Regions from separate parts of the Paracoccus marcusii genome, predicted to be linked through region 1. Evidence: riboswitches for the same ligand, from Rfam matches in the RefSeq annotation. Region 1 holds a riboswitch; the other holds the start of a gene.
What was found. A riboswitch is a leader RNA that binds a small molecule or an ion and turns the genes downstream of it on or off. The one in region 1 is predicted to bind cobalamin.
Positions count from the first base shown of each region.

Region 2: linked by a shared signal. The riboswitch ahead of PRL19_RS01420 (ABC transporter substrate-binding protein) and the one ahead of PRL19_RS05425 (DUF1636 domain-containing protein) in region 1 are both predicted to bind cobalamin.

Region 1 is NZ_CP117466.1:1,110,648-1,114,046, forward strand. It holds gene cobW (cobalamin biosynthesis protein CobW) at 1-997, opposite strand, end outside; gene PRL19_RS05425 (DUF1636 domain-containing protein) at 1,000-1,410, opposite strand; cobalamin riboswitch at 1,506-1,731, opposite strand; gene cobO (cob(I)yrinic acid a,c-diamide adenosyltransferase) at 1,772-2,401, shown strand; gene otsB (trehalose-phosphatase) at 2,503-3,225, shown strand; gene PRL19_RS05440 (alpha,alpha-trehalose-phosphate synthase (UDP-forming)) at 3,235-3,399, shown strand, end outside.
Region 2 is NZ_CP117466.1:294,494-297,892, forward strand. It holds gene PRL19_RS01415 (FecCD family ABC transporter permease) at 1-965, opposite strand, end outside; gene PRL19_RS01420 (ABC transporter substrate-binding protein) at 962-1,969, opposite strand; cobalamin riboswitch at 2,108-2,324, opposite strand; gene PRL19_RS01425 (hypothetical protein) at 2,557-2,811, opposite strand; gene PRL19_RS01430 (TRAP transporter large permease) at 2,937-3,399, opposite strand, start outside.

The DNA.
Region 1 (3,399 bases):
CGTCGTCGTGCTCCGCGATCACCACAAGGCGCGACCGGCGCGGGGTCTGGCCCCACGGGCGGTCGTACTGATGGCGCACCCGCGAGCCCACGGCCTGCACCAGAAGGCGCATGGGCTTGCCCGCGACGGCGACATGGCCCTTGACGCGCAGCACGTTCTGCTCGGCGGCCAGACGGGCGATGCGGGCGGCCAGATCGGCCGGGTCGGTGATTTCGGGCAACTCGATGACGACGGTGTCGAAATCCTCATGCTCGTGGTCGTCGGCGCCGTCGTGATGGCTGGGGCGGGCGTCCAGGTCGTCCTCGGCGGCCTTGCCCAGGCCCAGGACCAGGCGCGGATCGACCGCGCCCTCGGTCACGGTCAGGATGGGCAGGGGGCGGGGCAGCTCTGCCTCGATCGCGGCGCGCGCGGCGGCGACGCCTTCCGGCCCGGCCAGATCGGCCTTGGTCAGCAGGATCACGTCGGCGCAGGCGATCTGATCCTCGAAGACCTCGGACAGGGGCGTCTCGTGGTCCAGGCTGGGGTCGGCCGCGCGCTGCGCGTCCACCGCCGCCACGTCGGGGGCGAAGCGACCTGCTGCCACGGCCTCGGCATCGGCCAAGGCGATCACGCCGTCCACGGTGATGCGCGAGCGGATGGCGGGCCAGTCGAAGGCCTTGAGCAGGGGCTTGGGCAGCGCCAGCCCGGACGTCTCGATCAGGATGTGGTCCGGGCGGGCGGGAAGCGCCATCAGCGCCTCCAGCGTGGGGATGAAGTCGTCGGCGACGGTGCAGCAGATGCAGCCGTTCGACAGCGCGACGATGTTCTCGGCCGGGCAGGAGGCGTCGGCGCAACCCTTCAGGATCTCTCCATCGACACCCATCGTGCCGAATTCGTTCACGATCACCGCAAGGCGCAGCCCCTGGGGGTTGGCCATCAGATGGCGCACCAGGGTCGTCTTGCCCGACCCCAGAAAGCCGGTGATCACGGTGACGGGGGTCTTGATAAGGTCGATCATGGTCACTCCTGCGACAGGGTATGCGGGGGGATGCGGGCAAGGCTCTGCTTGCGGAAGACGGCGGGGCGTTCGCGCCACGGCACGATGCCGTCGGCGGTCCCGGCATAGGCGCGCGCGCCCGACAGAATGTCGGCGGCGTCGTCCAGCGTCAGGCGGCCATAGACATAGGACCACTTGCCCGGCGCGGACAGCGCGACGGAACAACCCTGCGAACAGGCGGAAAGGCATTCGATGGGGCGGATCTCGACGCCGTCGGGGGCGGTGCGGGACAGCAGGTCGTGCAGCCGGGCGCCAAGGCGCGGCGCGTCCGGGCCAAGGGCATCCGTCCTTGCGGCATCGGTCCATGCGGCATCGGGAACCGGGTCGGGCACGGTGCCGCGACAGGTGGTGCAGACATGCAGAACGGCGCGCATCGCGGCCCCTTCCTTGTTGCGGCAAGGGGCGTCCGAGAGGAGGCGGCACGGGGCATCCGGCCATCACCTGCCGGTCGCGAAACACCCCGTTCGCCCGTCATCGTCAGGTGCTGGCAGGTCTCCCGGCTTGCGGATTCAGGGGCGGATGCCCCGACGGTCGTCCCACCTTCCCAGCCCCAATCGGGGCCAGTGGATCGGGCGACCTCTCCGGTCACGGTCGCGGGGGCGGCTGCGCTTGGGGTCGCGGGTCTGGTGACCCGGGGCCCTGTCGCATTCCCTCTTCGCCTGTCATAGACAGGAACCAACACGCCCTCACCCAAACCCCCGCACCCGCCGTTTGTCAACCGCAAGGAGCGACCCGATGACGCAGACCGACCCGATTTCCGCCGAGGATCAGGACCGCCACGCCGCCAAGATGGCCAGGAAAAAGGCCGCCCGCGACCGCATGATGGAGACCAAGACCGGCGAAAAGGGCCTGATCATCGTCCATACCGGGCCGGGCAAGGGCAAGTCGTCATCGGGGTTCGGCATGATCATGCGCTCCATCGCGCACGGGATGCCCTGCGCCGTTGTGCAGTTCATCAAGGGCGCGTGGGACACGGGCGAACGCACGCTGCTGACCACGCATTTCACCGACATCTGCCAGTTCCACGCCATGGGCGAGGGCTTTACCTGGGAGACGCAGGACAAGTCCCGCGACATCGCCATGGCGCAGGCCGGATGGGCACGTGCGCAGGACCTGATCCGTGACCCGGCCATCCGCATGGTCCTGCTGGACGAGATCAACATCGCGCTGCGCTATGGTTATCTGGACGCGGCCGAGGTGGTGGCCTTTCTGCAGGCGGAAAAGCCCGCCATGACCCATGTGGTGCTGACCGGGCGCGGCGCCCCCGACGCGCTGATCGAGGCCGCCGACCTGGTGACCGAGATGACCCAAGTCAAGCATCCGTTCCGGTCTGGGATCAAGGCGCAGGCCGGGGTCGAATACTGACGCGCGCGGGTCGGCGGTCAAAAAACCTCACGCGGCGGTGAACCCTCGGGGGGAGTTACGGGTTCCCTTTGGTATATCCCAATCGCCGGAGCCCGCCTGACGTGACCCCACCCCCGCTTGACCCCGACGCCGCGCTGTTTCTCGATTTCGATGGTTGCCTGGTCGACATCGCCCCCCGGCCCGATGCGGTCGTTGTCACGCAGGCGCTGCGCGACCGGCTGGCGGCGCTGTACCGGCGGCAGGGGGGTGCGGTGGCGCTGATCTCGGGGCGCGACGTGGCCGACCTGCGCGGACATATGGACGGGTTCGAGGGCATCGTGGCGGGCAGCCACGGCGCCGAACTGTCGCTGCGCCCCGGCCGCATCCAGAACCTGCACCGGGTCGATTTCGACGCGGGCCCCCTTCATGCCGCGGCCCATGCCGCCGCCGCGCCCCATCCCGCCCTGCTGGTCGAGGAAAAGCCCCACGGCGTCGCACTGCATTATCGGGACGCCCCCGAACTGCGCGCCTTTGTCGAGGGGGTGATGCAGGATCTGGCCGACCGGAACCCGCATCTGGTGCTGCAGCCCGCCAAGATGGCGGTCGAACTGCGCCCCGGTGGCGTCGGCAAGGACAGCGCGCTGGCGCATCTGATGACGCTTGAGCCCTTTGCCGGGCGCGTGCCAGTCTTTGCGGGCGACGATACCACCGACGAACCCGCCATGGCCGAGGCGCAGGCCCGCGGCGGCTTTGCCATCAAGATCGGCGACGGTCCCACCGCCGCGCATCACCGATTGTCCGACCCTGCCGCGCTGGCCGCCTGGCTTGACGCATCGCTGAACTGAGGAATGCCCATGTCCACCGAACCGCGCCTGATCGTCGTCTCGAACCGCCTGCCGCTGGGGGACGATCCCTCGGGCGGGCTGGTGGTGGCGCTGGAGGATGCGCTGCGCAGTTCCGGCGGGGTGTGGGTGGGTTTCTCGGGCGAGGTGACGGACGATCCCGCGCCCGACCTGCAG
Region 2 (3,399 bases), 820 kb from region 1:
GGCACCAGCATCCGCGCGATCACGTCCGCGGCGATCAGGAAGACCATGCCGATCAGCGCCGACACCGGCACCAGCCGTGCGTGGCGCGTGCCCACCAGGAACCGTGCCGCATGCGGGACGACCAGCCCGACAAAACCGATCGCACCGGTGACCGACACCATGACCGCCGTGGCCATGGCGGTCGCCAGGATCAGCACGGCCTGAACGCGCCGGACCGGCACGCCCAGGGACGCCGCCGATTCCGTGCCGAAGGCAAAGGCGTCCAGCGCGCGGATATGCCATGCGGCCGCGCCAAGGACGGTCACGGCGGCGACCACCGACAGGCCGACATCGTTCCACCGGACGCCCGACAGGTTGCCCAGCAGCCAGAACATGATGCCGCGCGCCTGTTCCGCGCTGGCCGACCGCGCGATGATGAAGCTGGTCAGGGCGTTGAACAGCTGCGACCCGGCGATGCCTGCCAGCACGATCTGCGCGGCACCCCGCGCGCCCGGACCGCCACCCGACAGGCGCGCCAACCCCACCACCAGCGCAAAGGCCGCGATCGCGCCCAGCAAAGCGCCCGCCGACATCGGCACGAACCCCGCGCCGATCCCCGCCACCGCGACCGTCACGGCCCCCGTAGACGCCCCGGCCGAGATGCCCAGCAGATAGGGGTCGGCCAGTGCGTTGCGCAACAGCGTCTGCAGGACCAGCCCCGAGATCGCCAGCCCCGCTCCGCAGGCCCCCGCCACCAGCGCGCGCGGCAGGCGATAAGCCCAGACGATACCCTGATCGATCGGGTCCAGCGGATAGCCCGCACCCAGCATCTGGTTGGCCAGCGCCTGCCAGACCGTCGAGAGGGGGATCGGCGTTTCCCCCAGGGCGGTGCCGGCCAGGGGGGCCGCCACGATCAGCAGCGACACCCACAGCCAGACCGGGGCCAAGGGGCGGCGGACGGTCGGCACCCCGACATCGGCGGTCATTCGGACAGCCCGTCCATGCCCGCCGCCAAGGCCTCCAGCCCGTCGATCATGCGGATGCCGGGATGCAGCGCCTCGGCGTCCAGGATGACGATGCGATCCCGGCGCACGGCGGTCATCCGGCGCGTGACCGGGTCCGTTTTCAGAAAGCGCAGCTTTGCCTCGACATCGTCGGCGGGAAAGCGGCGGCGGTCCATGCGCGCAATCACCAGCACCGAGGGGTCGGCACGGGCGATCGTCTCCCACCCCACGGCGGGCCATTCCTCGTCCGAGGTCACGACGTTGCGCAGGCCAAGGCGGTCCATCATCCAGGCCGGGACGCCCATCCCGCCCGCCATGTAGGGGTCCAGCGCCAGATCGGCCGAGGAGAACCAGACCGCCGCGGACGCATCCGGCAGGTCCATCGCCCGCGCGCGCTCCACGACCGCCGCCTCTCGGGCCTGCAGGTCGGCGATCAGCGCCCGGCCCGCGTCCTGCGCGTCCATGACCCGCGCGATCTGGTCGATGCCGTCCCACAGCGTCGCGATCTCGAAGGGCGCAAGGCGGGTGCCGTCCATGCCCACGCTGTTGTCCTTGCCCTGGCAGTCCGTGGGCATGACATAGGCCGGAATGCCCAGATCGGCGAACTGTCGGCGCGTGCCGACCGCTCCATGGTCCCCAATCATCCAGGCGAACATCGTCGGCACAAAGCCGGGGCGCCGGTTCACCACCGATTCAAAGCTGGGCGTGTCGTCGCTGATGCGGTCCACCGTGGCGTCATCCTCTGCAAAGGCGGGCAGCACCGGGGTGAACCACAGCGCGGTCCCGGCCATCCGGTCCGCCTGGCCCAGCGCATACAGGATCTCGGTCGTGGACTGGCCGATCGATACGACGTTGTCGGGACGCGCGGGGATGGTCACACGGTGCCCACAATTGTCGATCACCAGCGGATAGTCGGTCGGCGCGGCAAGGGCCGCCTGGCCCAAGCCCAGCGCCACCGCGGTCGTCAGGAAGATTCTGGTCGTCATGGTCGTCCTTCATGAAACGAAGGACGGGGCTGAAAAAGGCGCAGCGGCGTCACCGGGGTCCCACCCACCTTCGCGGTCGCGTCGGACGAAGGCCGTGGATCGGCGCATGCGGTCTTTCTCCGGGGCACCCCGCCCGGGTTGGTTCAAGTCATGATGGCAGGTCTCCTGACTTGCGGATCGCGGCCTTCCCCGCCTTCCCGGCGCAGGGGGCGCCAGTGGCATCATGGGGTCGGCTACCGCTTACAGTTGCGGGGGCAGTCGCGGATTCGGCGCCTGATGGCTACACCTCACCACGTTCCCTTTTCACCCTGCCGGGGCCTTGGCCGGCACGGGAACCATCACGGACGGAAATGCCGCCGGGTGGGGACAAAGTCAACCGCCGCGGCAAGCAGCCCGCAGCCGACCCGGCCGCCACGGCCGACGCACTGCGACACCCGCAGCTTATGCCAGCCTGATCCCGGCGACCGGTGCGCCGCAGGTCGAACGCGCTGGCGCCCTGCGGGGGAAGGAGTTGGTCGCAGTCCTTCCTGCCAGGCATGGATGGGGGGTCGGATGCAGGGCGATCCGGCGCCTGACACCGGAGGGCTTCAAATCTTGCCGGGCCTCTTTCGCCACAGGTGGCGAAGGTCCAGCCGGGGATAGTCCCGCTCGATCTGGCTGCCCCAGAACAGGCCTGCGATTGGGGCGTCGGGATGGTCGGGGTCAAGACCATAGTCAATCTGGGCGATGCGTTCGGCCGGCATGTGAAGGGTGTATCGCAGGAACAGGAACTGCTCCAGCCAGGCGTCATGGTCCTTGTTCGTGAACAGGTCCGGGCGGGGGACGGGTTCGGGGTCATGCATGGTGGGTCAGCCTTGGGTGACGGACCCCGATTGTCCGTCAATTCGCCTGCCGGTGCAACATTCCCGTCCCCGAACGAAAAGGGGGCACGCCGCATCCGGCATGCCCCCCGATCCACGGCAGGCGATCAGTAGATCGCCAGGGCCGGGAACAGGATCAGCAGGCCCACCGCCAGGATCTGCAACCCTATGAAGGGCAGCAGGGCGCGGAAGATTTCTCCCAGCGAGATGTCCGGCGGGGTCACCGACTTCAGGTAGAAGGCGGCGGGCCCGAAGGGCGGCGACAGGAAGCTGACCTGCATGTTCATCGCGAACAGCACGCCGAACCAGACGGGGTCGTATCCCAGGCTGACGATGATCGGCACGAAGATCGGCATGGTCAGCAGCGCGATGCCGACCCAGTCCAGGAACATGCCCAGCACGAACAGGATCGCCATCATGAACAGGATGATGATCGTCGGGTTGTCGCTGATGCCGGTGATCAGTTCCGACACGAAGTTGATGCCGCCCATCAGGTTGAAGACGCCCACCAGGGCGGATGCGCCGATGCCGATCCAGACGATCATGCCGACCGTCTGCAGCGTCTGCATG